DNA from 3 places in the Ancylobacter sp. SL191 genome. Region 1 is predicted to be linked to each of the others. Evidence: riboswitches for the same ligand, from Rfam matches in the RefSeq annotation. Region 1 holds a riboswitch; each other region holds the start of a gene.

Region 1 (10,277 bases):
GCCGCCGAGCCGACGCCCTGAATGGCGCGCGCGGCGATCATGATGCCCAGCGACGGCGCGAAATAGCAGGCGACGGAGGCAATGGTGTAGATGCCAAGCCCGACCAGCAGCACCGGCTTGCGGCCGAAGCGGTCGGCCAGCGTGCCATAGACGATCTGCGCCAGGCCGAAGCCGAGCAGATAGGCGGTGATGACGATCTGCGTGTGGTTGGCCGTATCGATGTTCAGCGCGCGGCCAATCTCCGGCAGCGCGGGCAGCATCGAATCGATGGCGATGGCATTGGTCGCCATCAGCGCCGCGATGTAGCCGACGAACTGGCGAAACCCCATGCCGGGATGCGGGGTGGCCGGGGCGGCGTCGGTTTTACTCATGGCGGTTCCGTCATCTGCGAGGCGGCGGCGCGCGCGCCGGGTGGAAGGCCCGCCTTATCGCGCAGATTTCGCACGGGCCCAATGCGCCGAAAGACACAGATTTGCGATTTCGCATTTACGAATATGTCTGGCGTGCTGGCCCTGCCTCAAAACTGTTGCCTATCATGAAACACCGCGCATCCACCCCTCGCCCGCGCGGGTGGCGTCACTGGAGCAAGCCCGGCGCCTCGGGGCACACAGGGGAGCGCATCATGACCATCTTCGACCCGACCAACTGGACGGGCTTTCACACCTGGCTGAGCCTCATCGCCCTCGCCACCGGGGTGTGCGTGCTCCTCGACCTGATCGCCGGCCGCGAGCGCGGCGCCTGGACCGCGGTCTTCATCGTCACCGCCGTGCTGACCAGCGCCACCGGCTTCGGCTTTCCGTTCACCGGCCTTCTGCCCTCGCACATTGTCGGGCTCGTCGCCCTCGGCGTGCTGGCGGTGACGATTCCCGCCCGCTACCTCTTCGGCCGCGCCGGCGCCTGGGGATGGATCTACGCCATCGGCGTCACCATCAGCCTGTGGCTGCTGGCCTTCGTCGCCGTCGCGCAGGCCTTCGCCAAGGTGCCCACGCAGAAGGCGCTGGCGCCGACGCAAGCCGAGCCGCCCTTCGCCATCGCCCAGCTGGCGGTGCTGGCGCTGTTCGTGTTCGCCGGCGCTCTCGCGGTGCGCGGCAGGCGCCCGGCGATCCACCGCCCCGCCTGACCCGCATCGGGAACTGACCCGCGCTGGCGACGGGTCCACAAACGAACATCCCGGACGCGCCTGTCGTCCGGGATGTGATCGCGAAATCAGAACTGCGGCGGGCCCATATTGAGCGGCGGCGGCTCCATCTGCGGGATGTCGAGCTGGATGGTCGAGGGATCGACCGTCGACCCGGCGCTGATCCAGTAGGTCACCGCCTCCGGCCACATGATGACCACCACCACCAGAATGAGCTGCATGAACAGCCACGGGATCGCGCCCCAGTAGATCTGCGAGGTGCGGATCGAGGGCGGGGCGATGCCGCGCAGATAGAACAGCGCGAAGCCGAAGGGCGGGTGCATGAACGCCGTCTGCATGTTCACGCAGAGCAGCACACCGAGCCAGATCAGATTGATGTCCAGCTTGATCGCCACCGGCACCAGCAGCGGCACGATGATGAAGGCGATCTCGAAGAAATCGAGGAAGAAGGCGATGAAGAAGATGAAGATGTTGACGAACACCAGGAAGCCGATGCGCCCGCCCGGCAGCTGCGACAGCAGATGCTCGATCCACAGCGCGCCATCCATGCCCTGGAAGACGAGGCTGAACACGGTCGCGCCGATGAGGATGAACACCACCATCGAGGTGATGCGCATGGTCGAGGCCATGGCCTGACGGATCAGCGGCCAAGTCAGGCGCCCGTGCAGCGCCGCCAGAACGATGGCGCCGACCGCGCCCATGGCGCCCGCTTCCGTCGGCGTGGCGAGGCCCATGGCCAGCGTGCCGAGCACCAGCATGATCAGCACGATGGAGGGCACCATGCCCCACAGCACCTGCCGGATCAGCGGCCAGCCGCCCTCCCCGCGTGCTTCCGGCGGCAGCGGCGGCATGGTCTGCGGCTTGATGAGCGAGAGCACGAAGACATAGGCGAGGAAGATCGCCACCTGCAGCAGCGAGGGGCCGATGGCGCCGAGATACATGTCGCCGACCGGCTTGCCGAGCTGCTCGGCGAGGATGATCAGCACCAGCGAGGGCGGGATGAGCTGGGTGATGGTGCCCGAGGCCGCGATCACGCCGGTGGCCAGCTTCTGGTCATAGCCATAGCGCATCATTACCGGCAGCGAGATCACGCCCATGGCGATGACAGAGGCGGCCACCGTGCCGGTGATCGCGCCAAGGATGGCGCCGACGATGATGACCGCATAGGCGAGGCCGCCCGGCACCTTGCCGAACAGCTTGCCGGTGCCTTCCAGCAGATCCTCGGCAAGGCCGCAGCGCTCCAGAATGGCGCCCATGAAGGTGAAGAACGGGATCGCCAGCAACAGGTCGTTGGAGATGATGCCGTAGAAGCGCAGCGGCAGCGCCTGCAGGAAGGCCGGGTGGAAATGGTCGGTCAGGACACCGAGGGTTCCGAAGAACAGGCCGACGGCGATGAGGGAAAAGGCCACCGGAAAGCCGGCCAGCATGAAGCAGATCATGCCGGCGAACATCAACGGGGGCATCACGCCATGAGAGAACATGAGAGGGCTCGTCGGTCGTGGTGTCGGGGAGCAGACAGGGCGATGGCGGCAGCCGCGGCGAGGTCAGCGTCTATTGCAGCGGCTTCTCATAGGTCGTCTCGACCTCGATAACGCCGGCAAGACCACCGATGCGCTTGATGAGTTCGGAAACCGCCTGAAGCGTCAGCAGCGCGAAGCCGAGCGGCAGCAGCAGCTTGGCCGGCCACAGGATCAGCCCGCCGGCATTCTGCGACATCTCGTCGGAGAGAAAGGACTGCCAGAAGAAGGGGAAGCTGAGCAGCGTGAGATAGATGCCGGCCGGAATGAGGATCACGACGAAGCCCACCGTGTCGATCCACAGGCGGGCGCGCGGCGAGACCGCCATGTACAGCAGATCCACACGCACATGCTCGTTCTTCTGCAACGTGTAGGGCGCGCCGAGCAGCACCAGCGCGCCGAACAGATACCACTGGATCTCCAGCAGGCCATTGGTGCTGTAGCTGAGGAGGTAGCGCACCGTCGCATTGCCGGCACTGATCAGGCATGAGGTCAGCACGCACCAATCGGCGATACGGCCGAACTTCTCATTCAGCCAGTCAATGACCCGGCTGAAGGCAAGCAGAGCCCCCATGCGACGTTCCCCTCCAATTCGCGCCGACTTTTGTCGTTGCGCAGGCTAAAGCGTGCAATCGCCTCCTGAGCCACTTTCGGCAAGATAGACCATGGTCTCACGCAATTAAAACCCGCGCGACCGCAATCAACGGCCGGCAGGCTATATGACGTAAGGTCATGTCGGGTAAAGAAAACCCGTCAGGTGCCGCAAAGCGGCACTGTCACTGGCTTCGCTGGGGACACGTACCGTCAGGCGATCCGCGCGACCGCAGCCGAGGCTCGGCGTGGATGCTCGGGCCGCACCAGCGGCGGCAGCTTCCAGCCCATCAGTTCGCAGGTGATGAGATGGTCCTGCGGATCGCGAATTTCCACCGGCCGCTGATTCCCTGAACGACGCATCTCCATTGCCCGGTGGGCCGCCTCGCGGACCGAGGCGTAGCGGGCGCGCTTCATGGGGCCCATGACACCCGAGGTCGAGGCTTCCGCGTAATAGAGGATGTAATAGGGGCACGTATCCTGCGGGGACGAGCCCCCCAAGGAAGCGGATGTGACCGGAGTGGACGCCGCCGGAGCGGATGTCACGGGCTGCGGCTCACCCGGCTTTTCCTGACGCCTGTTGCCTGCTGCGTTCGGTACGCCTGCCTCAGACATCGCGCGACATCTCCTGATTGATCGAAAACGTTTGTTCGGACAGCGCGAGGAAACGTCTGCCGCACGGAAGGGTCAATCAGTTTATTTTCGTACAGCCTTGGAACAAAAGTATCGAGTTCGGATTCCACTCACCACGACTGTCGACCCGCACTACATAATTACCGTTTAAAGGTAAAACTACGTAGTTACGCGTAGTAAATACCACCAGATCACCGAACGATGATCGCACAGCCAGCCACAGGCAAGCCTCGCTGGCTACCCCACAGGGCATCCCCCATGCCGCAGGCCCAGCGGAGACCTCATGAGCCCTGCTTCTCTTCATACCCTCCGTCAGCACCCGCGCTGGCGCGCCGTCGACACGACCCTGATCGACGGCCTGCCCGCCGCTGTCCTCATGTGCGACACGCAGGGCATCGTCCGCTACGCCAACCCGCAGGCCCGCGAGGTACTCGGCGCCATCCGCCACGCCTTGCCAATGTCGATAGAGGCGCTCGTCGGCTCCAGCCTCGCCCTCTTCAACCTCGATCTCGGGACCGACGGACATCGCCTGGCGCGGCCGAAGAACCTGCCCATCGACGAGATCGTGACAGTCGGCGACCAGCAGCTGCGTGTGCGCGTCGGCGCGGTGCCCGCCAAAGGCCTTCACGAGCAGCTCCAGATCGTGCTCAGCGTCGAAACCGAAACCCTTGCGGCCCAGCACCGCAACCGGCGCCTGCAGCAGATGGTCGAGCAGATGCCGATCAACGTCATGACCTGCACGCTCGACCTCACCATCGACTATGCCAACAAGACCAGCCTCAACACGCTTGGCCGCATCGAGCAGTTCCTGCCGATCAAGGCGTCGGAGCTCGTCGGCTCCTCCATCGACGTCTTCCATAAGAAACCCGAAATGCAGCGGCGCATGCTGGCCGATCCGTCGAACCTGCCGCACCGCGCGCGCATCAAGGTCGGCCCGGAAACGCTGGACCTCAACGTCTCCGCGCTGACGACCCCCGAGGGCGTCTATGAAGGCCCGATGCTGACCTGGGCGGTCGTCACCGACGCCGTCAATGTCGCCTCCAATGTGACCGCCGCGGTGAATGAGCTCGGCGAGTCCTCGCAGGCCATGGGCGCGGCAAGCGACCAGCTGACCTCGCTGACCGCGCAGAGCGAGGAAATGTCCTCCACCGTCGCCGCGGCGGCGGTCGAGATGTCCGTCTCCTTCGCCGAGGTCAGCAAGCAGATCCATGGCGCCACCCAGATGGCCGGGCAGGCTGCCGCGCGCGCCGATTCCGCCAACGGGCTGGTCAGCGGCCTGGTCGACAGCATCGAGCGCATCGGCAATGTCTCCTCGATGATCGAGCGCATCGCCTCGCAGACCAATCTTCTCGCGCTCAATGCCGCCATCGAGGCGGCGCGTGTCGGCGAGGCCGGCCGGGGCTTCGCCGTGGTCGCCTCCGAGGTCAAGGAATTGGCGATGCAAACCGCCAATGCCACCAAGGAGATCAGTTCCCAGGTCGAGAACGTCCAGCGGGCGAGCAGCACGGCGGCGCACGCGGTGGGCGAGATCACCCAGAATGTCGGCACCATGCGCGACGTTTTCGCCAGCATCTCCGCCGCCGTGGAAGAGCAGAGCGCGACCAACGGCTCGGTCAGCCAGAGCATGAACAGCGTGAGCGGCGTGGTCAGCCAGATCCGTGGCGCCGCCGGCGACGTGCGCCGCGTCTCCACCTCGCTGACCAGCGTCGGCGACCGGCTGCGCGAGGAAGTGCGCGTCCTGCTGGCGCGCTGAGATTGCCAACAGCAAAAGGCACGACAGGCACCCCGGCGGGGTGCCTGTTTCGTTTGTGCGGCCTAGTATCAGCTATTTGGTATCACCTATTTGCCGTCGAACCACGCCTTCCAGAGCGGGATGGCGGTGGCGTAGGTTCCCCGGTGATCGGTCGGCCCGGTCGAGATCGCCTCGACCTGCATGTTGCCGGCGCCGATGCCGCGCTGATAGGTCATGGCGAGCTGCCCCAGACCCGGCGTGATCACCTCGTCCTTCTCGCCATAATAGTTGCGCACCGGGCTGCGGATGATCCAGCGATAGGCCTGCGTCTCGTTGAGCAGGATGCGGCCATAGGCCGAGGCGCGGAAGAAGCGGGCGTCGAAATACTCGGCCCGGACCAGATCCTTCACGGCCGTGGGAATATGCGAGGGATCATACGGTTTGCGCTCATAGGCGGCGCGGGCGACGTCGTAATAGCTATCATTGATGAGCGAGCGCGCAAGGCCCGGCACGCCGTAGTAATTCTCGAAGGAGAAGGCGGTGAGGATGAACAGCGTCGTCACCCAGGTGGCGTCGTTCGGGCGGGGAAAATCGAGAAAGCCGCTCAGCGCCGCGTAGCCGTCAAAGGGCGCGCTCGCGGTGGCGGCGCCATCCACGGTGATGCCGGCCTCCTCCAGCTTCTGCAGCATCGCCATGGTGACAAAGCCACCCTGCGACCAGCCGCCGAGGAACAGCTTGGTCGTGGTGATGTTCATCTGCGCGAGCACGGCGCGGCTCGCCAGCAGCATGTCATAGGTCGCCTGCTGGTGGCTCGCCTTGACCAGATAGCCCTCCGGCTCAGAGCTGGCGCCCATGCCGAAATAATCGGCGCCGATCACCGCATAGCCCTGACCGGCGAAGAGGGCGAGGGCCAGCTCCGTCTCCGGCGACTGGTCGGGGAAGGAGGGCACCTGCTTTTTCCCGTACACCGTGCCGTGCTGGTAGGACAGCAGCGGGAAGCTGGTCCCTTCCGTATCGGGCAGGGCGAGCAGGCCGGTGGTGATGATCGGCCGGTTGCCCTGCTCCGGCACCACGGAGGGGTAGGTGACACGGTAGAGCCGCACGGCGTTGCGGGCGGGCGCATAGGCGACGGTGATTCCGAAGAAACGCGGCGCTTCGGTGGTGAGAACCGCGTTCAGCTTGTCGACGTCCCAGCGGCCGATCAGCTCATAGGAGACGCCGGAGGGAACGGCGGTCGCACCATCCGCCCGCGCCGTGAGGCTCCCGCCCGCCAACGTAAGCGCCAGTCCCAGCAGCGCGCGCGATATCCAACCCATGACCGTCTCCCCGGCGCCAACCAAGGCGCGTCGGCACACGGTATCCCGCCGCCGCGCGGTTTCGACAAGGGGGCGCTCAACGCAAAAGGGCCCGGCAACAGCGTGCCGGGCCCTCGCTTTTCAGAGCGGATGGTGGAAAATCAGGCGGCTTCAAACAGCCGGCGCTCGACAACCGGCGTGCCGCGCAGACCGCCCAGAGCCTTGGCGGCGGCGAGCACGGCGAGGTCGACCAGTGGCTCGACGATGATGACGAGCATATAGGCCGCGCCGAAGGAGGCGATGGACGCGCCATTCTCGACCGTGAAGCCGTGGCCGTAGAACGCCCAGAACGCCACCCACACGACGATGCCGGCCTGATAGGTGGTGGAGAGCGCCAGCGCCTGCCGGTACTTCAGCTCGATATAGGGCGTGTTCGGCGCGATCACCTGCTTGGCCAGCGCCATCAGCGCGAAGAGCGGCACCAACAGCGTGGTGACGTTCATGCAATATTGCGGCAGGTCGAAGGGGGCGAAGAACAGGCCCTGGATCAGCAGGCCGGCGGCAAGGCCGATGGCGGCCGGGGCGACGCCGAAGATCAGGAACAGCGTCGAGCCGAGGATCAGGTGAACCTCGGAAACGCCCACCGGATGATGCGGCAGGAGCTCAAAGAAGGCGAACACCAGCGCGGTGGTCGCGATGCTGCGCGCCGCCAGCGAGGCGAGGCCGCGCGTGGCGATCGCCTCACCCGCGAGCTTGAGCGTGTAGGCGCCGGCGCCGGCCGCCGTCACATAGCTGAGCCAGATCTTCCCTTCGGCCACGAGGCCGGGTTCGATATGCATAGTCGTCTCCTGTGCCGTCTCACCCGACGGCGTGCGTGTGGACCCATGCGCATGGCCGGTCTCCTGACTCGCGGGTCACAGCACGCCTTCCGCCTTCCCGGCCTCCCCTTGCGGGTCGAGCCAGTGGCGTGATGGAAGGCGCTCGCCGCTCACAGTCGCGGGGGCGGTCGGGGCTTCGGGCTTTCGCCCTTCCCCGTTCCCGTTTCACCCGGCCGAGTCATCCCCGGCCGGACACCATGTGCAACGCCCATCAGCACGCGCGAACGGCTCTCGAGTCAAGCATCGTGTCACGCGCGCCGCACCGGCGCAGGAAAACAGCGGGGATGGCGCGTCAGGCGACGCCCATCTCGTCGAGCGCCATCGGCGACTCGGGCAGCACCTGCCCGCCATCGATCACCATGCCCTGCCCGGTGATGTAGCCGGCTTCCTCGCTGGCGAAGAACAAAGCGGTGTTGGCGATGTCGAACACCGTGCCGAGCTTCTTCATCGGCACGCAGGCGGCGGTGGAGGCGATATAGGCCTCGCCCATGCCCTCCATGCCCTCGGTAAGGATGTTGCCCGGCATCACCGCGTTCACCGTGATGTTCCACGGCGCCAGCTCGATCGCCGCCGTGCGCATGAAGCCCATCTGCCCGGCCTTCGAGGCGCCGTAATGGGTCCAGCCGGGAAAGCCGGTGATCGGCCCGGTGATCGAGGAGGTGATGACGATGCGCCCCTTCTTCGCCGCCTTCATCGCCGGCAGCACGGCGGAGACCGAGAGGAAGGTGCCCTTGAGGTTGGTGTCCATGACGAGGTCGAAATCGTCCTCGGTCATGGCGCCGAGCTTGGCCGCCGGGAAGATGCCGGCATTGGCGCAGAGCACGTCGATGGCGCCGTAGCGGTCGAGCGCCGCCTGGGCCATGGCGACCGTGTCGGCGGTCTTGGTCACGTCGGCGGCGAAGGCGGAGGCGCGCGGGCCGATCTCGGCGGCGACCTTCTGCGCCTCCTCCAGCTTGCGGCTGACCACCAGCACGTTGAGACCAGCCTGGCCGAAGCGCAGCGCGATCCCGCGGCCGATGCCCTTGCTGGCGCCGGTGACGATGACGGTTTTTCCCTCAAGCGACGTGAACATGGTCGGGTAGGCCCTCTGGATTTCGTTGTTTTTCAAAGGACTGGCAGCCCGGCGGCGGTGAGCGCCTGCCCCATGGTCACGGATTAGGCTGCCTTCCTTTTCATCAGGGTGCGCTGCAAAAATGGTGTTGTAAAGCCCAAATGGCAATGTTTAGGATCGCACACAGTCCAACATAAGAACCACATCCACTCACCAGGGATGCGGTCAATCCCGCGCGGCGGCGGCCCGTCCGTGCCAACAATCCAGAGGACGTCGACATGTCAGGCATTTCCAGAAGGTCGCTGCTCAAGGGCATGGGCACCGGGCTCGGCGCGCTCGCCGCCGCCGGTCCCATGTTCTCCGCCAACAAGGCGTTCGCCGCCCGCGAGAAGGAGCTGAACATCCTGTGCTGGGAGGGCTACAACTCCGCGCAGGTGCTCGACCCGTTCCGCTCCAAGACCGGCGCGACGGTGAAGGCCGAGAGCCTCACCAACGATCCCACCATGATCAACCGCCTGCGCGCCGGCGAGATCAACACCTGGGATCTGATCAATGTGAACAATCCCTGGGCCCGCAAGGTGATGATGCCGGAAAAGCTCATCAAGCCGCTGCCCAAGGCCGAGTTCGAGCCGTTCTTCGACAAGATGCTGCCCGAGTTCAAATGGCCCTATAAGTGGGCGATGAGCGATGACGGGAAGGATCTCGTCGGCATGGCCCAGCGCTTCGGGCCCTACAGCTTCGTGGTCAACACCGACAAGATCAGCCGCAAGACCGCCGAGGATACCGGCTGGGATCTGTTCAACGACCCGGCGCTGGCCGGCCGGTACGGCATTCTTGAATCCGATGACTGGAACGTCTTCGGCATCTTCATCATCGCCGGCATCGACCCGTTCAAGAGCCACACGCCGGAGGAGTTCGCCAAGTTCGAGGAGACCGCCAAGCGCGTCTTCAAGGGCGCCAAGCTGATCGGCGACATCGCCTCGATGAACCAGGCTCTGATCTCCGGCGAGATCGACCTGCACATGACCGGCGGCACCTATTCGGTCTCGCCGGCCCGCGCCGACGGCCACCCGAACCTGCGCGGCATCACCCCGCTGCGCGGCCCGCTGCCGGGCGGCAAGGGCGGCGTCGCCTGGATCGAGATCACCTCGACGGTGAACAACCCGAACCTCTCGCCGCTGGCGCTCGAGTTCCTGAAATATGTGCAGGCGCCCGACGTCGCCCACACCGTCGCCTTCGCCGAGGGCACGTTCAACCCGGTGGCGCAGATGGGCACCAAGGCGTGCTTCGACCTCTTCACCAAGGACGAGCTGGATGCCATCCAGTGGGACAGCCTGCAGGAAGAGATGGACCGCTCGGTGCACTACGACATCGTGCCGGATTACGACAAGGCGCTCGACATCATGAACGCCGCCAAGCGCCTGCGCGGCTGATCGTTCCTC
Region 2 (10,277 bases), 1.7 Mb from region 1:
GGTTGTCATAGCCCCACTGCACGTTGATCGGCGCCATCGAATCGCGCGTCAGCCGGCGGTAGGAGTTCACGTAAGGCGCGAGGATCGACATCACCGCCGGCAGATAGCGCTGCTGGCCGGCGATGAAGGAGAAGAACTCCGGCGTCGGGTCGCCATCCTTGTCGGAGAAGATGTTCTTGCCGGTTTCCGCATCCACGATGGACTGGTGGATGTGCATGGCCGAGCCAGGCTCGTCGGCGATGGGCTTGGCCATGAAGGTGGCGTAGATCTTGTGCGCCAGCGCCGCCTCGCGGATCGTTCGCTTGAACAGGAACACCTGATCGGCCAGGGCGATGGGGTCGCCATGGAGCAGGTTGATTTCCATCTGCGCCGCGCCGTCCTCATGGATCAGCGTGTCGATCTCGAGGCCCTGCGCCTCGGAATAGTCGTACATGTCCTCGAACAGGGCGTCGAACTCGTTCACCGCCTGGATCGAATAGGACTGGCGGCCGATCTCCGGCCGGCCGGAGCGGCCGATCGGCGGCTTCAGCGGGTAGTCGGCATCGACATTGGGCTCGACGAGATAGAACTCGATCTCGGGCGCCACGACGGCCTTCCAGCCCTTCTTGGCGTAAAGCTCGACGACGTTCTTCAGCACCTGGCGCGGGGCCAGCTCCACCGGGCGCCCGTCGCGGTGATAGGCGTCGTGGATGATCTGCGCCGTCGGGTCGGTCGCCCAGGGCACGATCGCCAGCGTGGAGAAATCGGGCTCCATGACGAGGTCGCTGTCGACCACGACGGAGTCCACGAGGTTGTCATAAGGTGGGTAGTCCCCGGAAATCGTCTGGAAGAACACCGAGAGCGGCAGGTTCATCACCGGACCGGACAGGAACTTCGACACCGGCATGATCTTGCCGCGTCCGACGCCGGCGAGGTCCGGCACCGCACATTCGATCTCGGTGATTCCGCGTGCGGCCATCCAGGCCTTGGCTTCCTCGAGCGAGGAAACGCCGCGGGTGGACGTGACGGCGTCCGTGTCGGGACGCTTCTTCTTGGCCATGATTCACCATCCTGATGCGCTGTCTGCGCCTGTAAGAGGCAACCATGCCCCTGCAAGCGCCGTCAAGGCGGCGCGCGCGAGGAAGCGCACTGCTCGTTTACGGGCATGGTAAAATTGTTCGCATTGTGCCGTTGAGCCGCCGCACGAAGCCGGATAGCGTCGCGTCAGGGCCGGGTCATACCGGCGGGGAAAACGGGGCCAAGCATGAGCACAGGCGTCGCCGACAAGACGCAGAAGACCATCGGGGGCATCCGCCGAAAATTCGCCCCCTGGACCGACCCGCAGGCCACCCCGCTCATCCGCTACCAGAACGTGACCAAGCGCTTCGGCGAGTTCGTGGCGATCGACAATCTCTCGCTCGACATTTACGAGCGCGAATTCTTCGCCCTGCTCGGCCCGTCCGGCTGCGGCAAGACCACGCTGATGCGCATGCTCGCCGGCTTCGAGGAGCCGACCAGCGGCCAGATCACCCTCGCCGGGCACGATCTCGTCGGCACGCCGCCCTATAAGCGGCCGGTCAACATGATGTTCCAGTCCTACGCGCTGTTCCCGCACATGAACGTGTGGGACAACATCGCCTTCGGCCTGCGCCAGGACGGCATGGCCAAGGACGCGGTGGCGCACCGCGTCGAGGAGATGCTGAAGCTGGTCAAGCTCAGCCAGTTCGCCAAGCGCAAGCCGCACCAGCTCTCCGGCGGCCAGCGCCAGCGCGTCGCGCTGGCCCGCTCGCTCGCCAAGCGCCCGAAGGTGCTGCTGCTCGACGAGCCACTCGGCGCGCTCGACAAGAAGCTGCGCGAGGAGACCCAGTTCGAGCTCATGGACATCCAGATGGAGCTCGGCATGACCTTCCTGATCGTGACCCACGATCAGGAAGAGGCCATGACCGTGGCCGACCGCATCGCGGTGATGAACCATGGCAAGCTGGTGCAGGTCTCCCCGCCGGCGGTGATGTATGAGCAGCCGGCCTCGCGCTATGTCGCGGAGTTCGTCGGCGACGTGAACATCCTCGACGCGACGGTGGAAGCGATCGAGCCGCACCTCATCACGCTGCGCTGCCCCTCCGCCCCCGACATGCGCTTCAAGGTGGCGCAGGAGTGCCCGGCCCGCGTCGGCGACAGCGTGTCGCTGGCGTTCCGCCCGGAGAAGCTGCGCGTCGAGCTCGACCCGCCGGCCGATCCCACGGTGAACTGCCTCACCGGCACGATCTGGGACATCGGCTATCTCGGCGACCTGTCGATCTACCATGTGGAGTTGCCCAATGGTCAGCGCGTGAAGGCGGCGAAGCCCAACCTCACCCGCATGGTCGAGCGGCCGATCTCCTGGGAGGACAAGGTCTATGTCTCCTTCGCGCCGGATGCCGGCGTGGTGCTGACGAGCTGAGGGGACGATCATGGCGGACAAGGCAAGGGGGCGCTGGCTGGTTCTCGCCATCCCCTATCTCTGGCTCGTGGCGCTGTTCCTCGTCCCCTTCCTGATCGTCTTCAAGATCAGCCTGTCGCAGGACGCCATCGCCCAGCCGCCCTATGTGCCCACCTTCGACCTCGCGGCCGGATGGGACGCCTTCAAGGACGCCTTCAGCGAGCTGTCCTTCGACAATTACGGCTATGTGCTGAGCTGGGACAATGACTTCATCGAGGCCTATGGCTCCAGCCTCTGGATCGCCGGCATCTCGACCGTGCTGCTGCTGATGGTCGGCTATCCCATCGCCTACGCCATGGCGCGGGCGCCGAAATCCATCCGCCCGACGCTGCTGATGCTGGTGATCCTGCCGTTCTGGACCTCCTTCCTCATCCGCGTCTATGCGTGGATCGGCATCCTGTCGCCGGAAGGGCTGCTCAACCAGCTTCTGTTCGCGCTCGGGCTGATCGACGAGCCGCTGCAGATCCTCGCCACCGACACCGCGGTCTATATCGGCATCGTCTATTCCTACCTGCCTTTCATGATCCTGCCGCTCTATTCGGCGCTGGAGAAGATGGACGAGACGCTCCTGGAAGCCGCCGCGGATCTTGGCTGCCCGCCCTTCGCCGCCTTCTGGAAGATCACCTGGCCGCTCTCGCTGCCGGGCGTGTTCGCCGGCTGCCTGCTCTGCTTCATCCCGGCGGTGGGCGAGTTCGTCATCCCCGACCTGCTGGGCGGCTCCGACACGCTGATGATCGGCAAGGTGCTGTGGACGGAGTTCTCGGTGAACCGCTCCTGGACGGTGTCCTCGGCGGTGGCGGTGCTGCTCCTGATGGTGCTGGTGATCCCCATCGTGTTCTACCAGAACGTCCAGGCCCGCGAGATGGAGAAGCGTTGATGAGAAAAGGCCTCTCCTGGTTCAACGTCACCTCCATCGTGCTCGGCTTCGCCTTTCTCTATCTGCCGATCCTGCTCTTGGTGATCTACTCCTTCAACGCCTCGCGCATGGTGACGGTGTGGGCGGGCTTCTCGACCCACTGGTACGTCCAGCTGTTCCAGAACCAGCAGCTGCTCGACGCCGCCTGGGTGACGCTGCGCGTCGCCTTCATCACCGCGAGCGTCGCTACCGTGCTCGGCACGCTGGCGGCCATCGCGCTCACCCGCTACGGGCGCTTCTATGGCCGCACGCTGTTCTCCGGCATGGTCTATGCGCCGCTGGTGATGCCGGAAGTCATCACCGGCCTGTCGCTGCTGCTGCTCTTCGTGGCCGTCAGCATCGACCGCGGCTTCTGGACCATCACGCTGGCGCACATCACCTTCACCATGTGCTTCGTCTCGGTGGTGGTGCAGTCGCGCCTCGTGACCTTCGACCGCTCGCTGGAGGAAGCCGCGCTCGATCTCGGCTGCCCGCCCTTCAAGACCTTTTTCGTCATCACCCTGCCGATCATCCTGCCGGCGGTGGTGTCCGGCTGGATGCTGGCCTTCACCCTGTCGCTGGACGATCTGGTCATCGCCAGCTTCACCACCGGCCCCGGCGCGACCACGCTGCCCATGCGCATCTATTCCCAGGTGCGCCTCGGCGTGACGCCGGAGATCAACGCCGCCTGCACCATCCTCATCGGCATCGTCACCGTGGTGGTGATCTTCGCCTCCATCCTGACCAAGCGGCAGGAGATCGAGCGCCAGAAGGCGGAGCGGCTGGCGGCGGCGGGATAAGGACCGCCGCGTCGCTCAACACTAACTGAGACGGCGGCGCGCTATTGATACATTATATCTTTTAGGATAGCGTCCCCTCGGTCGCGTCGGCGATGTGACGCGGGTGGGGAGGCACCAGCCTAGGGGTGCTTGACGATGCGCCCCCTCTCCGTGTCAGATCGACCCGATCGAGGTTCTCCGGGTGTTCGCGCCCGGAGCTAAGAGGGAACCCGGTGCGGCGCTCTGCGCCAAGACCGGGGCTGCCCCCGCAACTGTAAGCGGCGAGCCCTCCACCCATCGTCCACTGGCGCGCACGCGCCGGGAAGGCCGGGTGGAGCCAGCGTTGACCCGCGAGCCAGGAGACCTGCCTCGAATCGCGAACCACCATTCGGGCGGGGTGCTCCGAAGGTTGCTGGCCATGCGCGGGCCCGAAAGGCCGCGCGGGCGCTGGTGCCCTTTGCGCGGCTCGTCTTCCTGACCAGGAAGCGACAACATGTTCAGAACGAATACCAACCTTTTCCGCCAGTCCCTGCGGGGCGGCCTTCTGGCGCTCGGCCTTCTCGCCGGCCTCGGCCTGCCCGAGACGGGCATGGCCGGCACCACCTACCCGCTGACGCTGGAGAATTGCGGAGCCAAGGTGGTGATCGACCACGCCCCGCAGCGCGTCGTCAGCATCGGCCAGGCGCAGACCGAAATCCTCTACGCCCTCGGCCTCGGCGACCGCGTGGTCGCCAGCGCGCTGTGGTTCAGCCCGGTCGCCAAACCCTATGAGGCGGTGAACGCCAAGGTGAAGCGCCTCGCCGACAATGATCCGAGCTTCGAGGCGGTGGTCGGTCAGGAGCCGGACCTCGTCGTCGCCATGTATGAATGGCACATCGGCCCCAACGGCATCATCGGCAAGCGCAGCCGCTTCGATGCGGTGAAGGTGCCGGTCTATGTCTCGCCCACCGACTGCGTTGGCAAGGACAATAGCGGAGCCGGCGACGGCGTGCGCACGCAGATGTACACGACCGAGCTGCTCTACCGGAACATCCGCGAATTCGGCGCCATCTTCGACGTCGCCGACCGGGCGGACGCGCTCATCGCGGAACTCAAGGCCCGCGAGGCGGCGGCGGTCGCGTCGGTGGCGGCGCTGAAGGCCAAGAACGTCTCCATGGCCGTCTGGTTCTCCAGCAAGGACATCAAGGGCGACGCCTTCCTCGCCGGCAAGAACGGCGTGCCGGCCTATCTGATGGCCGAGATCGGCGCGCGCAACATCATCACCACCGAGGAGGAATGGCCGCTGGTTGGCTGGGAGACCATCGCCGCCAGCGATCCCGACGTTCTGGTGCTGGTGAAGATGGACCGCCGCCGCTTCCCCGCCGACGCCATCGAGGCCAAGCTGAACTTCCTCGCGACAGACCCGGTCGCCAGCCAGCTCGCCGCGGTGAAGAACAACCGCATCGTCATCGTCGATGTCGGCGCCACGCGGCCCGGCATGGACACGGTGGACGGTCTGGAAGCCATCGCCACGGCGGTGCAGGGCTTCGGTCTCAGCCATTGAGCCACCTGGTCGTAGGGCCTAACTGGCCGGCGCGGATTGCCGTCGCCGGCCTCGCCGCCATCGCGCTGGTGCTCGCCGTCGCGCTGGCGGTGAGCGTCGGCGAGATGCCGATCCCGCTTTCCGTCGCCCTCAAGGCGCTCGGCAACGGGCTGTTCGATCTCGGCTTTCCGGTCGGGGCGATCCAGCAGGGGGTGATCTTCGAGTACCGGCTGAGCCGGGCGCTGATGGCCGCGCTGTGCGGCGGCGCGCTGGCGCTCTCGGGCGCCATCCTGCAGGCGCTGCTGCGCAACCCGCTGGCCGAGCCCTATATTCTCGGCGTCTCGGCCGGCGCCTCCACCGGGGCGGTCTGCGTAATGATCCTCGGTCTTGGCGGGGCGACGCTCGGCGTGTCCGGCGGCGCCTTTCTCGGCTCGGTGGCCGCGCTCGGCCTTGTCGGCCTGCTGGCCGCCGGGGCCGGCGGGGCGAGCGACCGGGTGATCCTGGCCGGCGTCGCCGGCTCGCAGCTGTTCAACGCCGCCACCGCCACCATCGTCACCACGCTCGCCAGCGCGGAGCAGGCGCGCGGGGTGATGTTCTGGCTCCTGGGCAATTTCGGCGGCGTGCGCTGGCCCGATCTCTGGGTCGCCGCGCCGGTGGCGCTGGCCGGCTTCGTCATCTGCATGGTCCACGCCAAGGCGCTCGACGCCTTCGCCTTCGGCGCCGATGCGGCGGCCTCGCTCGGCATCGCGGTCACCCGCGTGCGGCTGGTGCTGCTCGCCACCACCGCGCTGCTTACCGCCACCATGGTCGCCATCGTCGGCACGGTCGGCTTTGTCGGGCTGGTGATCCCCCATGCCGCCCGCTTCCTCGTCGGCCCCGGCCATGCCCGGCTGCTGCCGGCCTGCCTCGTCATCGGCGCGGTGTTCATGATCCTCGCCGATGTGCTCTCGCGCATCCTCGTGCCGCAGCAGATCCTGCCGATCGGCGTGGTGACGGCGCTGGTCGGCGCGCCGGCCTTCGCCATCATCCTCCACCGCGCGAGGCGTCCGGCATGACCCTCGCGACGCATGAGGTGCGCTGGAGCGCCGGCGGCAAGCTGATCGTCGACGGGGTGAGCCTTGAGGTCGCGCCGAACCGTGTGCTCGGCCTGATCGGGCCCAATGGCTCGGGCAAATCCAGCCTGCTGCGCCTGCTGTGCCGGCTGCGCAAGGTCTCGAGCGGCGTGGTCACGCTGGACGGGCGAGACATTGGCGACCTCGGCCGTCGCGACCTGTCCCGCCGCCTCGCCTTTGTCGAGCAGCAGGCGGCGACCGAGGTGGCGCTCACGGTCTGCGACGTGGTGCGGCTCGGGCGTACCCCGCACCGGGCGGCTTTTGCCGCGTGGAGCGCGCGCGACGAGGCGGCGGTCGAGGCCGCGCTTGCCCGCGTCGGCCTCACCGAGCGGCATGACCAGTTGTGGCACACCCTGTCCGGCGGGGAGCGCCAGCGGGTGCATATCGCCCGCGCCCTGGCGCAGGAGCCGCGCGAGCTGATCCTCGACGAGCCGACCAACCATCTCGACATCCAGCACCAACTCGGCATTCTCGCGCTGGTGCGGCGGCTGGGCCTCACCTGCATCGTGGCGCTGCACGACCTCAACCTCGCCGCGCTGTTCTGCGACCGGATCGGCGTGCTGTCAGGCGGACGGCTCGTCGCCTGCGGCCCGCCGGCCGAGGTGCTGACCCCCGCCCTTATCCGCGCCGTGTTCGGGGTGGAAGTGGCGATCCGCGAGGGCGCGCAGGGGCGCCGTTACATCGATTACATGCTGGACGAGGCCCTGCCGGACGGGCTGTAGACGCCCGCCAACACGGCGCCGGGGAACGTGGATGCAGCCTCGCCCCCGCGCGGCGCCACCCCTGCTATAATCCCGGACGAGCCACGCCCCCGAATCGCCGGCCCCGCCACACTGGACCCGCCATGCCCCTGCGCCTTCTGCCCTCCACCCTGGTCGACCGCATCGCGGCGGGCGAGGTGGTGGAGCGCCCGGCGGCGGCGCTGAAGGAGATCGTCGAGAACGCGCTCGACGCCGGCGCAACGCGCATCGAGATCGTTATCGACGGCGGCGGGCGGCGGCTGTTGCGCGTCACCGATGATGGCTGCGGCATGAGCGGGGATGACCTTGCCCTCGCGGTCGAGCGCCACGCCACCTCCAAGCTCGACAGCGAAGACCTGCTCACCATCGCCACGCTCGGCTTTCGCGGCGAGGCGCTGCCTTCCATTGGCGCGGTGGCGCGGCTCGCCATCACCAGCCGGCCGCGGGGCGCCGACAGCGCCCATGAAATCCGCGTCGAGGGCGGGGTGAAGGGGGCGGTGAAACCGGCCGCGCTCGGCCATGGCACGCGGGTTGAGGTGCGCGACCTGTTCTTTGCCACCCCGGCGCGGCTGAAATTCCTGAAATCCGAGCGGGCCGAGACCGCGGCGGCCGTGGATGCGGTGCGGCGCCTCGCCCTCGCCCGCCCGGAGGTCGGCTTCACCCTTGTGACCGATGACCGGGCGCCGCTCACCTGGCCCGCCCGCAGCGCGGACCCTGCCGGCCGCCGCGCCCGCATCGCCGATGTGCTCGGCCATGAGGTCGGGCAGAACGCGCTCGACATTGACGGACGGCGCGAGGGTGCCCGGCTCGCCGGCCTTGCCGGGCTGCCAACCTTCTCCAAGGCGAACTCGCTGTCGCAGTACCTGTTCGTCAATGGCCGTCCAGTGCGCGACAAGCTGCTGATCGGCGCCATCCGCGCCGCCTATGCGGACCTGTTGCCCTCCGACCGCCACCCGGTGACGGCGCTGTTCCTCGATCTCGACCCGCGCGAGGTCGATGTGAACGTACACCCGGCCAAGACCGAGGTGCGCTTCCGCGACCCCGGCCTCATCCGCGCGCTGATCGTGCGCACGCTGATGGACGCGCTCACTTTGGCCGTGCCGCGCACCGCCACGACCGCCGCCGACCGGCTGGCGCAGTTCGCCCGCGCCGACACCATGGACGGCTACAGGCCGCAGCCCCGGCCGGGCAATTATGACTGGACCAGCTCCTGGGCCGCGCCCGAGGGGGCCTCCAACAGCGCGCCCGCCGGCTTCAACGAGTCCCCCGCCCGCTTCGATTTCGGCGGAAACACAAGCGGCGGGCTCGCGCTCGACCTCGCCCCGCAGGCCGATGCGCGGGCGGCCCATCTCCCCGCATCGCCGGATGTGATGGAGCGCCCGCTCGGCGCGGCGCGGGCGCAGCTGCACGAGACCTACATCATCGCCCAGACCCGCGAGGGCGTCGTGGTGATCGACCAGCACGCCGCCCATGAGCGCATCGTCTATGAGAAGCTCAAGGCCGCCATGGCGCGCGACGGGCTCACCCGGCAGATGCTGCTGGTGCCGCTGGTGGTCGATCTCGACCCGGCCGAGGCGGCGCGCCTCGCCGAACGCGCGGAGGCGCTGGAAAAGCTCGGCCTCGTCATTGAGCCCTTTGGCCCCGGCGCGCTGCTGGTGCGCGAAGTGCCGGCGCTGCTCGGGGATGCCGACGTGCCGGCGCTGGTGCGCGAACTCGCCGAGCACGCGGCGGAATGGGACGACGCCCTGCCGCTGGAGCGACGCCTCCTGCATGTCGCCGCCACCATGGCCTGCCATGGCTCGGTGCGCGCCGGCCGGCGGCTGCGGGTGGAGGAGATGAACGCCCTCTTGCGCGAGATGGAAGAGACGCCGAACGCCGCCCAGTGCAATCACGGCCGGCCGACCTTCGTCACGCTCGCGCTCGCCGATATCGAACGCCTCTTCGCGCGGCGCTGAGGCCGGGCTATGCTCACCCCATAATGGCGTTCGACACTGATCCCCCCGACTCCGGTCACCCGAAAAGCTGGTACGCCGCCACCGCGCGGCACCTAGCCCCCTTCCCCAGCCTTGCCGGCACCGTGACTGCCGATGTCTGCGTCATCGGCGGCGGCTATACGGGCCTCTCCGCCGCGCTGCATCTGGCGGAAGCCGGGCTCGACGTGGTGCTGCTGGAGGCGGCGCGCGTCGGCTCCGGCGCCTCAGGCCGCAATGGCGGGCAGATCCATACCGGCCAGCGCCGCGATCAGGACTGGCTGGAGGCGCAGGTCGGGCTCGATGATGCCAAGGCGCTCTGGCGCATGGCGGAGGAGGCGAAGGCGCTGCTGCACGCGCTGATCGCCCGCCACCGGATCGAGTGCGACGTACGGCCGGGCCTCATCGTCGCCGATCACAAGCCCGGCTATGTCGCCCATAGTCACGCCTATGCGCGCAAGCTCAACGAAGTCTATGGCTACCCGCACGCCGCCCCGCTCTCGCGCGAGGAAATGCGGGCGCTGGTTGGCTCCGATGCCTATTTCGGCGGGATGATCGACCATGGCGGCGGGCATCTGCACCCGCTCAACCTCGCCCTCGGCCTCGCCCGCGCGGCGGACAAGGCCGGCGTCCGGCTGTTCGAGAATTCCCGCGCGGTCGGCATCGACGAAGGCGGGCCCAAGGTGCAGGTGAAAACCGCCGGCGGGCTGGTGGCCTGCGACTTCGTGCTGGAATGCGGCGACGGGTTGCAGGACGGGCTCGACCGACGGGTCGACACCCACGTCATGCCGATCGCCAACT
Region 3 (10,277 bases), 2.3 Mb from region 1:
TCCGGACGACGCGCTGTCGGCTTTGCTGGCGGGCAGCGCGGACGTTGCGGCGATCTTCAATCTCATGCCGCGCCGGGACATCCACGTTCATTGGAGCGCGGAACTACCGTTCGGCTGCGTCGTGGCGCCGGACCATGCGCTGGCGAAGGCGGCCTCGGTCAGCCTGCAGGAAGTGGTGGCGCACCCCATCGCGCTGCAGAGCAAGGCACTAATGATCCGCCGCTATCTCGATGCGCGCTATGGCTGGCTGTTTGCCGACCCGCACAAGGCGCTGGTCACCAATTCATTGCAACTGGTCAAGCAACTCGCTCGCGGCGGCAGCTATGTCGCCTTCACCTCGGAACTCGATGCGGCTCCCGAAATAACTGCTGGCTCTCTCGTCTTCTTGCCCGTCCGCGACAAGGGAGCCGAGCCGCAAACCGTCTCCGTTGCCATCGATGCGAAAAGGCCGCTGTCCCGGATCGGGCGGATCGTCATCGATATGCTGACGGACGAAATCATGTCCTCGCTCGGGCACGCCCGGGCCGCAGGTCAACACGCCCATATCGAGTAAGCGCCGACCCGGATGACGTTGCTCCCCCCTGGCTAATCCAGCTTGACGTTAGTTCTGGCCCATTGAGAGAACCAGAACATGAGGCGCATCCGCCCGCGCCGGCATCACCCCTTCGTCAATCCCAGCCGAGGGCGCCGCCGTTCTGGTATTCGATGACGCGAGTCTCGAAGAAGTTCTTCTCTTTCTTGAGATCCATCGCCTCGCTCATCCACGGGAACGGGTTGTCCGTCTCGGCGAAGACCGGCGCGAGCCCGAGCTGGGCGCAGCGGCGGTTGGCGATGACGTGCATGTACTGCTCGCACAGGCCCGCATTCAGCCCCAGGAAACCTCGCGGCATGGTGTCCCGCCCATAGGCGGCCTCCAGCTCGGCGGCGTCCCTCAGCATGCCGCGCACCTCGTCCTGGAAGGCGGGCGTCCAGAGATGCGGGTTTTCGTGTCTGATCTGGTTGATCACGTCGATGCCGAAATTGAGGTGGATGCTCTCGTCGCGCAGGATGTACTGGTACTGCTCGGCGATGCCGACCATCTTGTTGCGGCGGCCGAGCGAGAGGATCTGCGCGAAGCCGGTGTAGAACCACATGCCCTCGAACACGACGTAGAACGCCACGAGATCGCGCAGGAACTGCTGGTCGGCCTCGGGCGTGCCGGTCTGAAACGCGGGGTCGTCGAGGCTCTGCGTATGCTTGAGCGCCCAGGCGGCCTTGTCGGTGATCGAGGGCACCTCCCGATACATGTTGAACAGCTCACCCTCATCGAGACCGAGGCTCTCCACGATGTACTGGAAGGTATGGGTGTGGACCGCCTCCTCGAACGCCTGTCGCAGCAGGTATTGCCGGCATTCCGGGTTGGTGAGGTGGCGGTAGATGGCGAGCACGATATTGTTCGCCACCAGCGATTCCGAGGCGGCGAAGAAGCCGAGATTGCGCTTCAGCATGCGCCGCTCATCCTCGGTGAGGCCGTCGCGCGACTTCCACAGCGCGATGTCGGCCTGCATGGAGACCTCGGTCGGCATCCAGTGATTGTTGCAGCCGGCGAGGTACTTCTCCCACGCCCATTTGTACTTGAGCGGGAGAAGCTGGTTCACGTCGGCCCGTGCATTGATCATGCGCTTTTCATCCACCGTGACGCGGGCGGCGCCGCGTTCGATCGCGCCGAGCCCCTTCGCATCGGCGGCGGGCGGCACGAAGGCGGGGTGAAGCGTGGCAGGCTTGGTGTCGGACCAGTCGAGCATGGGTATGTGTCCTTCTTCGCTGCTCACTGGCAGGCTTCGCAGTCGGGATCGTTGATGGAGCACGCGTTGCCGAAGACGGTTTCCGGCACCCGGATCGGCGCAACGGAAACGACAGCCGAGACCGCATTGAGCTTGCCGTCCGTCCCCTTGAGCGTCGATTTCTCGACATGGGTGGCCGAGCGCGAACGCAGGTAATAGGTGGTCTTAAGCCCGCGCTTCCAGGCGAGTCGATAGGTCTCGTCGAGCTTGCGGCCCGAAGGATTGGCGACATAGAGGTTTAGCGATTGCGACTGGTCGATCCATTTCTGCCGGCGTGCCGCCGCTTCGATCAGCCAAACAGCATCGATCTCAAAAGCGGTGGCGTAAAGCGTCTTGAGATCGTCCGGGATGCGGTCGATGGCATTGATGCTGCCATCGTAATATTTGAGGTCGGACACCATCACCTCATCCCACAGGCCGCGGCTTTTCAGGTCGCGCACGAGGAACTCGTTCACCACGGTGAAGTCGCCGGACATGTTCGATTTGACGAAGAGGTTCTGGTAGGCCGGCTCGATCGACTGCGACACGCCGCAAATATTGGAGATGGTCGCGGTCGGGGCGATCGCCATGGTGTTGGAATGGCGCATGCCGGTCGTCGTCACCCGCGCGCGAAGCCCCTCCCAATCGAGTGTCGTCGAGCGGTCGAGGTCGAGCGCGCCGCGCGCCTCGGCGAGTAGTTCGATACTGTCGATCGGAAGCACGCCCTGTGACCAGAGCGAGCCCTCGAACGAGGGGTAGCGTCCGCGCTCAGCGGCCAGATCCACCGAGGCGGAGATGGCGTGGAAGCTCACCGCCTCCATGCTTTCGTCGGCGAAGCGCACGGCGGCGTCGGAGCCGTAAGCGATACGCAACGCGTGCAGCGCATCCTGAAAGCCCATGATGCCGAGGCCGACGGGGCGGTGCCTCAGGTTGGAGCGCCGGGTCTCCGGGATCGTGTAGAAGTTGATGTCGATGACGTTGTCGAGCATGCGCATCGCCGTCGCAATGGTGCGCGACAGATGCGCATGGTCGAGCCCGTCCGGCGTGATGTGCGCAACCAGGTTGACCGAGCCGAGATTGCAGACCGCCACCTCGTCATGCGACGTGTTCAGCGTGATCTCGGTGCACAGATTGGACGAATGCACCACGCCGACATGGCCCTGCGGCGAGCGGATGTTGCACGGATCCTTGAAGGTGATCCAGGGGTGCCCGGTCTCGAACAGCATCGTCAGCATGCGACGCCACAGGTCGAGCGCCCGCACCTGCCGGAACACCTGCATCTCGCCACGCGCGGCCCTCGCCTCATAGGCCTCATAGGCGACCTTGAAGGCGGGGCCGGTGAGGTCGTGAAGGTCCGGCGTCTCGTCGGGCGAGAACAGGGTCCACACCCCGTCCGCCTCCACCCGCTCCAGAAACAGGTCCGGCACCCAATTGGCAGTGTTCATGTCATGGGTGCGGCGGCGGTCGTCGCCGGTGTTCTTTCGCAGGTCGAGGAATTCCTCGATGTCGACATGCCAGGTTTCGAGATAGGCGCAGACCGCGCCCTTGCGCTTGCCGCCCTGGTTGACCGCGATGGCGGTGTCGTTGGCCACTTTCAGGAACGGCACGACGCCCTGGCTCTCGCCATTGGTGCCCTTGATGTGCGCGCCCAATCCCCGCACCTGCGTCCAGTCATTGCCGAGCCCGCCGGAATATTTGGCCAGCAGCGCGTTGTCCTTGATCGCCTTGAAGATGCCGTCGAGATCATCCGCCACCGTGGTGAGGAAGCAGGAGGCAAGCTGCGCGCGCGGTGTGCCGGCATTGAACAGGGTCGGCGTCGAGGCCATGAAGTCGAAGGAGGACAGAAGCCGGTAGAACTCGATGGCCCGTGCCTCGCGGTCGACCTCGCGCAAGGCGAGCCCCATGGCGACGCGCATGAAGAAGGCCTGCGGCAGCTCGAAGCGGGTGCCGCGCGCATGCAGGAAATAGCGGTCATAGAGCGTCTGCAGGCCGAGATAGTCGAATTGCAGGTCGCGCTCCGGCAGTAGGGCTACGACAAGCCGCTCGATATCGAACCGGGCCAGTTCCGGGTCGATCCGCTCTTCCTCGATGCCGCGGGCGAGATAGGCGCGGAAATAGTCGCCATAGCGCTCGGCCATCTCCGCCTGCGTCGCCTGATCGGGCCGTCCGGCGAGGAAGCTCAGCGCCTCGCGGCGCAGCTTGTCGAGCAGCAGCCGAGCGGACACCCTGGCATAGTTCGGTTCGCGCTCGATCAGAGTGCGGGCGGCGAGGATCGGCGCCAGCGCGATCTCGTCCTGGCTGATGCCGTCATAAAGATTGCGGCGGGTCTCGACGAGGATGGCGGCGGCGGAGACATCGTCCAACCCCTGCGCCGCCTCGCCGATGACAGCTTCCAGCCGCGCGGCGTCGAGCGGCACGCGGGCGCCGTCCGCCCTGGTCATGGACAGGGACGGCACAAGCGGCGCCGCGACCTTGACCGCCGCCCGCTCGCGCGCCCGCTCCTCGCGGTACAGCACATAGGCGCGGGCGACCTTGTGGTGTTCCCCGCGCATCAGCGCGAGTTCGACCTGATCCTGCACATCCTCGATATGGAAGGTGCGGCCTGTATCGGCGCGGCGGGTGAGACCGGCGACGATCTGCGAGGTGAGGTCCGCGACGATGTCGTGCACGCGACGCGAGGCCGCGGCGCTGGAACCCTCGACCGCAAGAAACGCCTTGGTCAGCGCGACGGCGATCTTCGACGCATCGAAGGGCGTCACCGCGCCATTGCGGCGGATGAGCTGGAAGCCTGGCGTGCTGGCATGGTCCGCCGCAGGCGCGGAGAACGGATGAGGCCGGTCGGTCACCGGCACGGCATCGGAAACGAGAGACATCGGCGAACCCCAATCAGGATTGGGGGCAAAGGCCGAGCGACGCATCGGCGCGGCCGACGGCATAAATCACCGGCGGACGCGCGAACGCACCACCGGGACACCCCGCCCAGGGACGACTATGTTGCTACGGCAGGTCTCCTGGCTCGCGGGTCACCGCCTTTCGTCCGGCCTTCCCGGAACTCTCGTTCCAGTGACGCTGAATGGACGACAGGCTCGCCGCTTACAGTTGCGGGGGCAGCGCCGGCATCGCCTCATAAGGCTCACCGGCTTCCCTCTTAGCCCCTGAACCAAACGACTCAGGGGACCGAAGCGTCAACATATAGGCATCGGCGCCCAAAGTTGGTCAACATATGGTTTCAGTGTCGTATCTCGATTGAGGAGGGATTTGTCGAAACTGAAAGATCCAAGCCCTGAACTCATCGGCCAGCGACCGGCATCGTGGAGTGCCCCGCCACATGGATTGGGCATATCTGCCGCCGCTGGGATCTCACGCTGTTCGATGATGGGGCGGCGCGTTTGAACGAGCTGGCCTGCTGCGCGTGCATTGGCCTTTTAGGATCGATAGTATCTCGCCCACCTCATTGAGGAGCGCGCGCGAGGGGAACTATGGTGAGCGCCATCCGGCTCGTGTTGTCGGCAGACGAGATTCTCGCCCATCCGCATTTCAGGATGTCGCGAGACATTTATATCCGCGAAATGCTCGACCTGCACGAGAACCAGCCGGCGGATAACCGGTTGCTGATCGATGGCGGGACCGCGTCCATCTTCTTCAATGTCATCATCATGGACGCGGGCTACCGCCCCGATGTGCGCTCCACCTGGCCGACCATGCAGCTGCTGAAAAGTCGGATGGAGGCCCTTGGTATGGCAAGCGGCCGTCGCACCCATGATATTGTGCGCCGACTTATCGATCGAGAATATATCACGACCTTTCCAGCTCAACGCGACAGACGCAGCACTTTGATTGCGCCCACTGAAAAGATGCTGGCCCACGACCAGCGCTCGCTGATTGTTTATTTTCATCCATTGCATGCAATGTTCCCCCACCCTGGATATCCCGAGCCGATGCGACGGGATCCGGCCTTTCATCGCGCGGCTCGGGAAGTGAGCGTCGCGTTTCTGGCGCATGCGCAGCAGTTCATCCTGGCGAATCCGGTGATTACGTTCTTTCTGCCGCGTCAGGCCGGCCATATGATCCTGACCAAGCTCATGCATCTGTGCAGCGATCAGGACGATCATGGGGTGCCGAAGGTGTCGTTCGTTAGGATCGGCGACAGCTTCGGGGTGTCGCGCACCCATGTCCGCAAGTTGCTGCGGGAGGCGGAGAGCCTGGGCTTTGTCCGGCTGTTGGGAAACAGTGTCGCCGTCACCCCGGCCTGCCGCGCCGGCTTCGAGCGGTTCCTGGCCGATACCATGGCCGGCAATGATCTCGTCTACCGGATGGCCATGGAAAAACTGGTTTCAACGGATGCCGCCAGTGCGCAATCTATAGATGCGGCCATAGCGGGCCTCTAGTTAGGCGCGAAATAAAGCGTCGGCCGTGCCGCCTGGATCAGCCTCCTGAAGGGCTGGTATCTCAGAACCGGCGGAAATTGCTTCCCCACTTCCGAGAATATGCAGGCGAAAAGTTCCGTAACACTTCCGGAACGGCGCTTCTAATGTCTCTCCAGCTTGAGCGCGGCTTCTGGGGAAGAGGTCGATCAGGTGACTTTCAGCGCGCGCCTGCGTCGCTGACCGAGCGCCGGGCAGCGTCGGCGCGCACGCGATCGCAACATTACCATCGGGGGATGCCATGGTACCCATTGTTGTCTCAGAGAACATTGCGCGCAATCACGTGCAGGGGGCGACTGATCCGGCGGTCAACTGGCTGGGCGCCTTCGCCACCTGCGGTGGGCATGGCGCTACCCAATCCTCGACCATCGTTTACGAAATCCCTTCCGGCGGACGCCTGGGCTGGCACACCGATGCCACGGAGGAAACCCAGTATATCCTGTCTGGAAAAGGCGAGCTGCTGATGGAGGATGGCACCCAGGCCATCGGGCCGGGAAGTGTCTTCGCTCTGCCCGCTAATGTGCGGCATGACATCGTCAATACGGGCAACGAGACGCTTCACGCCGTCGCGTTCTTTGCTGCGGCCATGTTCACCCAGACGTTCGATCAGGTCATGCTGCCGCCCAATACCCACGTGCTCGGCACGCCCAACCGGGAAGGTTGAGCGCCCGCGGCACCGCCGTCCGGCGCCCGATTGATCCATCAGTTCCTGTTTCACCGGTGCCCTGAAGGGCTGCTGGGGATGAGGCGCGCCCCACGCCGCGGCTTGTTTCCGCCGGACGATTGAAGGCAAGGCGTCATCGAATGACCTGCAGGCGCGCAACACTGCTCCCGCCCGGCCGCACAGCCGCGCGCCGCACCGGGGCGCTCGGGCCGGGGGAGGTCGCGCTGCGCCGTTCGGCCCGGCTGGTAGCCGTGCTTCTGGCAACGACCGCCTTATCGACCCGGGCGGCGGCCGCCGGTGAACTTCCCACCGGCGGAACGGTGGTCTCGGGCCGCGCGACGATTTCCCCGCCGTCGGGCACCAGCGTGCTGATCACCCAGTCATCACGCAATGCCATCATCACCTGGGGCGCCTTTTCCGTCGGGGCAGGGAACACCGTGCGCGTGGAGAACGGCACGGGCGCCACATTGAACCGCGTCACAGGCTTCTCGCGCTCGCAGATCGACGGCAGCCTTTCTGCCTCCGGCAGCCTCTATCTGGTCAATCCCAACGGCATCACCGTCGGCCCAACCGGGCAGGTGACGACGGGCGGCAGCTTCATCGCCTCCACCCATGACGTCTCCGACGCCGAGTTCAATGCCGGCGGGGCCATAACCTTCCGCGGCTCCAGCCCCGCGAACGTTATCAATTACGGCACCATCGGATCGTTGGGCGGCGACGTGGCGCTGATCGCCCGCAAGGTCGAGAATGCCGGCACCATCACCGCGCCCAACGGCACAGTGGGCCTTGCCGCCGGCTATGAGGTGCTGGTGCGCGACGCAGCCCTCTCAGACGGCAAGTTCGTGGTGAAGGTGGGCGGCGGCGATACGCAGGCCAAGACCACCGGTGTCATCAGGGCCGCCGAGGCAGAGCTGAAGGCGAATGGCGGCAATGTCTATGCGCTGGCCGGCAACACGGCCAGCATCACCAAGGCCACCGGTGTCGCCAGCAAGGGCGGACGTATCTTCCTGACTGCCGGCGACGGTGGAAGTGTCACCGTCAGCCAGAAGGTTTCCGCGCGCGCGCCGGCCAGCAACGGCAAGGCCAAGGGCGGCGAGATCCGCGTTTCCGGCGGCACGGTGAAGGTGTCGGGAAAGCTTGATGCCAGGGGCGAGGGGGATACGGGCGGCACCATCGTTGTGACCGGCCGGGACATCGCGCTGGCTTCCGGGGCAGAACTGGATGCGAGCGGCACTGCCGGCGGGCTGGCGCTCGTCGGCGGCGACTATCAGGGCGGCTATGACGCCACGACCAGATATCTGGCGGAAGACGTAGCGACCGCACGGACCACGACCGTCGAGTCGGGCGCCGCCATCCGCGCCGACGGCACGGCGGGGGCCGGTGGGCGGATCGTGGTGTGGTCGGACGGACAGACGCGCTTTGCCGGCACCATCTCCGCGACCGGCGCCGGCGCGGCTTCGGGCGGCGATGCGGAAGTCTCGGGCAAGGCGCTACTCGCCTATGAGGGGGCGGCGGATCTGCGCAGCGAACGCGGCGCCTTCGGCACGCTGCTGCTCGACCCCTATAATCTGACCATCTCAAGCGCTTCGAGCAGCGGGATGTCCGGCTTCAATGCCGCCGCCAACAACAGCATTCTCAATGTCACGACACTGACCAATGCCCTCGCCACCGCCAATGTGGTGGTCACGACGGGGTCCGACGGCTCGCAGGCCGGCAATATCACGGTGGCCAATGCCGTGACCTGGAGCAGCGGTTCAACGCTGACCCTGTCGGCCTATGGCTCCATCGCGGTGAATGCCGACATCACCGGCGGCGCAGGCTCGTCCATCGTGCTGCACGCCGATAATACGGGCACGGGGACCGGTACGGTCACGTTCGGCGCGGGCGCGACCCTCAGCGCGGGTAGCAGCGTCTCGCTCTTCTACAACCCGAGCAGTTATGCCGCTCCAACCGATTACTCCTCGAACATCGGCTCCGGATCGCTCACCGCCTACATGCTGGTGAATACGGTCCAGGATCTCCAGGACATGAATACCAATCTCTACGCTATCTACGCGCTGGGCCGGGACATTGATGCCAGCGCCACCACGAGCTGGAACGGCGGCGCGGGTTTCGCGCCGATCGGGAGCACATCCAACTTATTCTTCGGTGCCCTCGACGGACAGAACCACGTCATTTCCGGGCTGTTCATCAACCGCGGCGGTCAGACGGGCGTCGGCTTGTTCAGCGACATCGGTGCCGGCGCAAAGGTCTTCAATCTGGGCCTGGTCGGCGGCAGCGTGACCGGCGATGCCGCCGTGGGCAGCCTTGCCGGCATCAATCATGGCATCATCACCAATGTTTACACGTCTACCACGGTGACCGGCGGCCTCCAGGTCGGCGGGCTTGTTGCCGTGAATACCGGAACAATCACCGGGGCCTATGCCACGGGAATAGTCAGCGGTGACGCCCTTGTCGGCGGGCTGGTCGGCACAAATGCACACGGATCCGGTAACTGGACGATCTCCGATTCCTACGCCACAGGCGCCGTCAGCGGCACCTCCTATGTCGGCGGGCTCGTGGGCAGCAACCAGGGCGTTCTCCTCAGGGTCTATGCCACCGGTTCCGTCACCGCCAGCACAAGCACCGGTATTGGCGGGCTGATCGGCGACAACCAAATGGCCGACTCCGTCACAGCGTCGTTCTACAACACGCAGACGACGGGACAGGCCAGTGCCGTCGGCACCGGTTCCGCCAGTGGCGTGACCGGCCTCACCACGGCGCAGATGCGTGACGGTTCAACGACCTCCGGCGGCTTCTACGCCCTGGCGAGCGCCGCCGGCTGGGATTTCACGACCGTCTGGGCGCGTCCCAATGCCGTGGCGAGCCAGTCCAGCGATGGACAGCTGCATTACGCCGAACTCTATGCGGTCTCCGCCGTTGTCGGGGCCGATGCCACCGGGACCATGGTCTATGGCGATTCCAGCCCGACCTTGACCTATGCGTATTATGGAACGGGCAGCGGCTACGGCAATGCCGTCACGAGCAATCCGGTCTATGCCTCGGGCGTGACCTCTTCGAGCGATGTCGGAACCTATGCCGCCATCCTTTCCGGGGGCAGCGGCACGTCCTGGGGCGGTCGCTCGACCCGCTTCGTCTATTCGGGAACGGTGACGGTCACACCCGCCGCGCTGACGGTCACCGCGGCCGATGGCACCATGGCCTATGGCGACAGCGTGCCCACCCTGAGCTATGCGGCTACCGGCTGGAAGAACGGGCAGAGCGATGCCTTGCTCTCCGCTGTCAGCGTGACGACAAACGCCGCCTCTACCTCGAATGTCGGCAGCAGCTATGTCACCAGCGCCGCGGGCGGCACGCTCTCGGGCGCGGCGTCCGGCAACTACACCC

What was found. Region 1 has a riboswitch for cobalamin ahead of OU996_RS10650 (energy-coupling factor ABC transporter permease). Riboswitches for the same ligand answer to the same signal wherever they lie in the genome.
Region 2: it holds a riboswitch for cobalamin, as region 1 does, so the genes downstream of both, OU996_RS02870 (ABC transporter substrate-binding protein) here and OU996_RS10650 (energy-coupling factor ABC transporter permease) in region 1, are expected to answer to the same signal.
Region 3: it holds a riboswitch for cobalamin, as region 1 does, so the genes downstream of both, OU996_RS00090 (ribonucleoside-diphosphate reductase subunit alpha) here and OU996_RS10650 (energy-coupling factor ABC transporter permease) in region 1, are expected to answer to the same signal.

Annotation. Positions count from the first base shown of each region.
Region 1 covers NZ_CP113056.1:2,363,000-2,373,276, reverse strand. Annotated here, with positions in the region: gene OU996_RS10685 (multidrug effflux MFS transporter) at 1-371, opposite strand, end outside; gene OU996_RS10680 (hypothetical protein) at 623-1,120, shown strand; gene OU996_RS10675 (TRAP transporter large permease) at 1,207-2,619, opposite strand; gene OU996_RS10670 (TRAP transporter small permease subunit) at 2,690-3,229, opposite strand; gene OU996_RS10665 (hypothetical protein) at 3,460-3,861, opposite strand; gene OU996_RS10660 (methyl-accepting chemotaxis protein) at 4,163-5,632, shown strand; gene OU996_RS10655 (alpha/beta hydrolase family protein) at 5,719-6,927, opposite strand; gene OU996_RS10650 (energy-coupling factor ABC transporter permease) at 7,068-7,745, opposite strand; cobalamin riboswitch at 7,781-7,999, opposite strand; gene fabG (3-oxoacyl-ACP reductase FabG) at 8,077-8,856, opposite strand; gene OU996_RS10640 (ABC transporter substrate-binding protein) at 9,114-10,268, shown strand.
Region 2 covers NZ_CP113056.1:646,126-656,402, forward strand. Annotated here, with positions in the region: gene OU996_RS02850 (glutamine synthetase family protein) at 1-1,039, opposite strand, end outside; gene OU996_RS02855 (ABC transporter ATP-binding protein) at 1,244-2,419, shown strand; gene OU996_RS02860 (ABC transporter permease) at 2,430-3,335, shown strand; gene OU996_RS02865 (ABC transporter permease subunit) at 3,335-4,153, shown strand; cobalamin riboswitch at 4,307-4,519, shown strand; gene OU996_RS02870 (ABC transporter substrate-binding protein) at 4,626-5,675, shown strand; gene OU996_RS02875 (FecCD family ABC transporter permease) at 5,672-6,709, shown strand; gene OU996_RS02880 (ABC transporter ATP-binding protein) at 6,706-7,488, shown strand; gene mutL (DNA mismatch repair endonuclease MutL) at 7,611-9,461, shown strand; gene OU996_RS02890 (NAD(P)/FAD-dependent oxidoreductase) at 9,485-10,277, shown strand, end outside.
Region 3 covers NZ_CP113056.1:12,592-22,868, reverse strand. Annotated here, with positions in the region: gene OU996_RS00100 (LysR family transcriptional regulator) at 1-553, shown strand, start outside; gene OU996_RS00095 (ribonucleotide-diphosphate reductase subunit beta) at 669-1,784, opposite strand; gene OU996_RS00090 (ribonucleoside-diphosphate reductase subunit alpha) at 1,808-4,675, opposite strand; cobalamin riboswitch at 4,786-4,999, opposite strand; gene OU996_RS00085 (hypothetical protein) at 5,282-6,190, shown strand; gene OU996_RS00080 (cupin domain-containing protein) at 6,468-6,890, shown strand; gene OU996_RS00075 (beta strand repeat-containing protein) at 7,031-10,277, shown strand, end outside.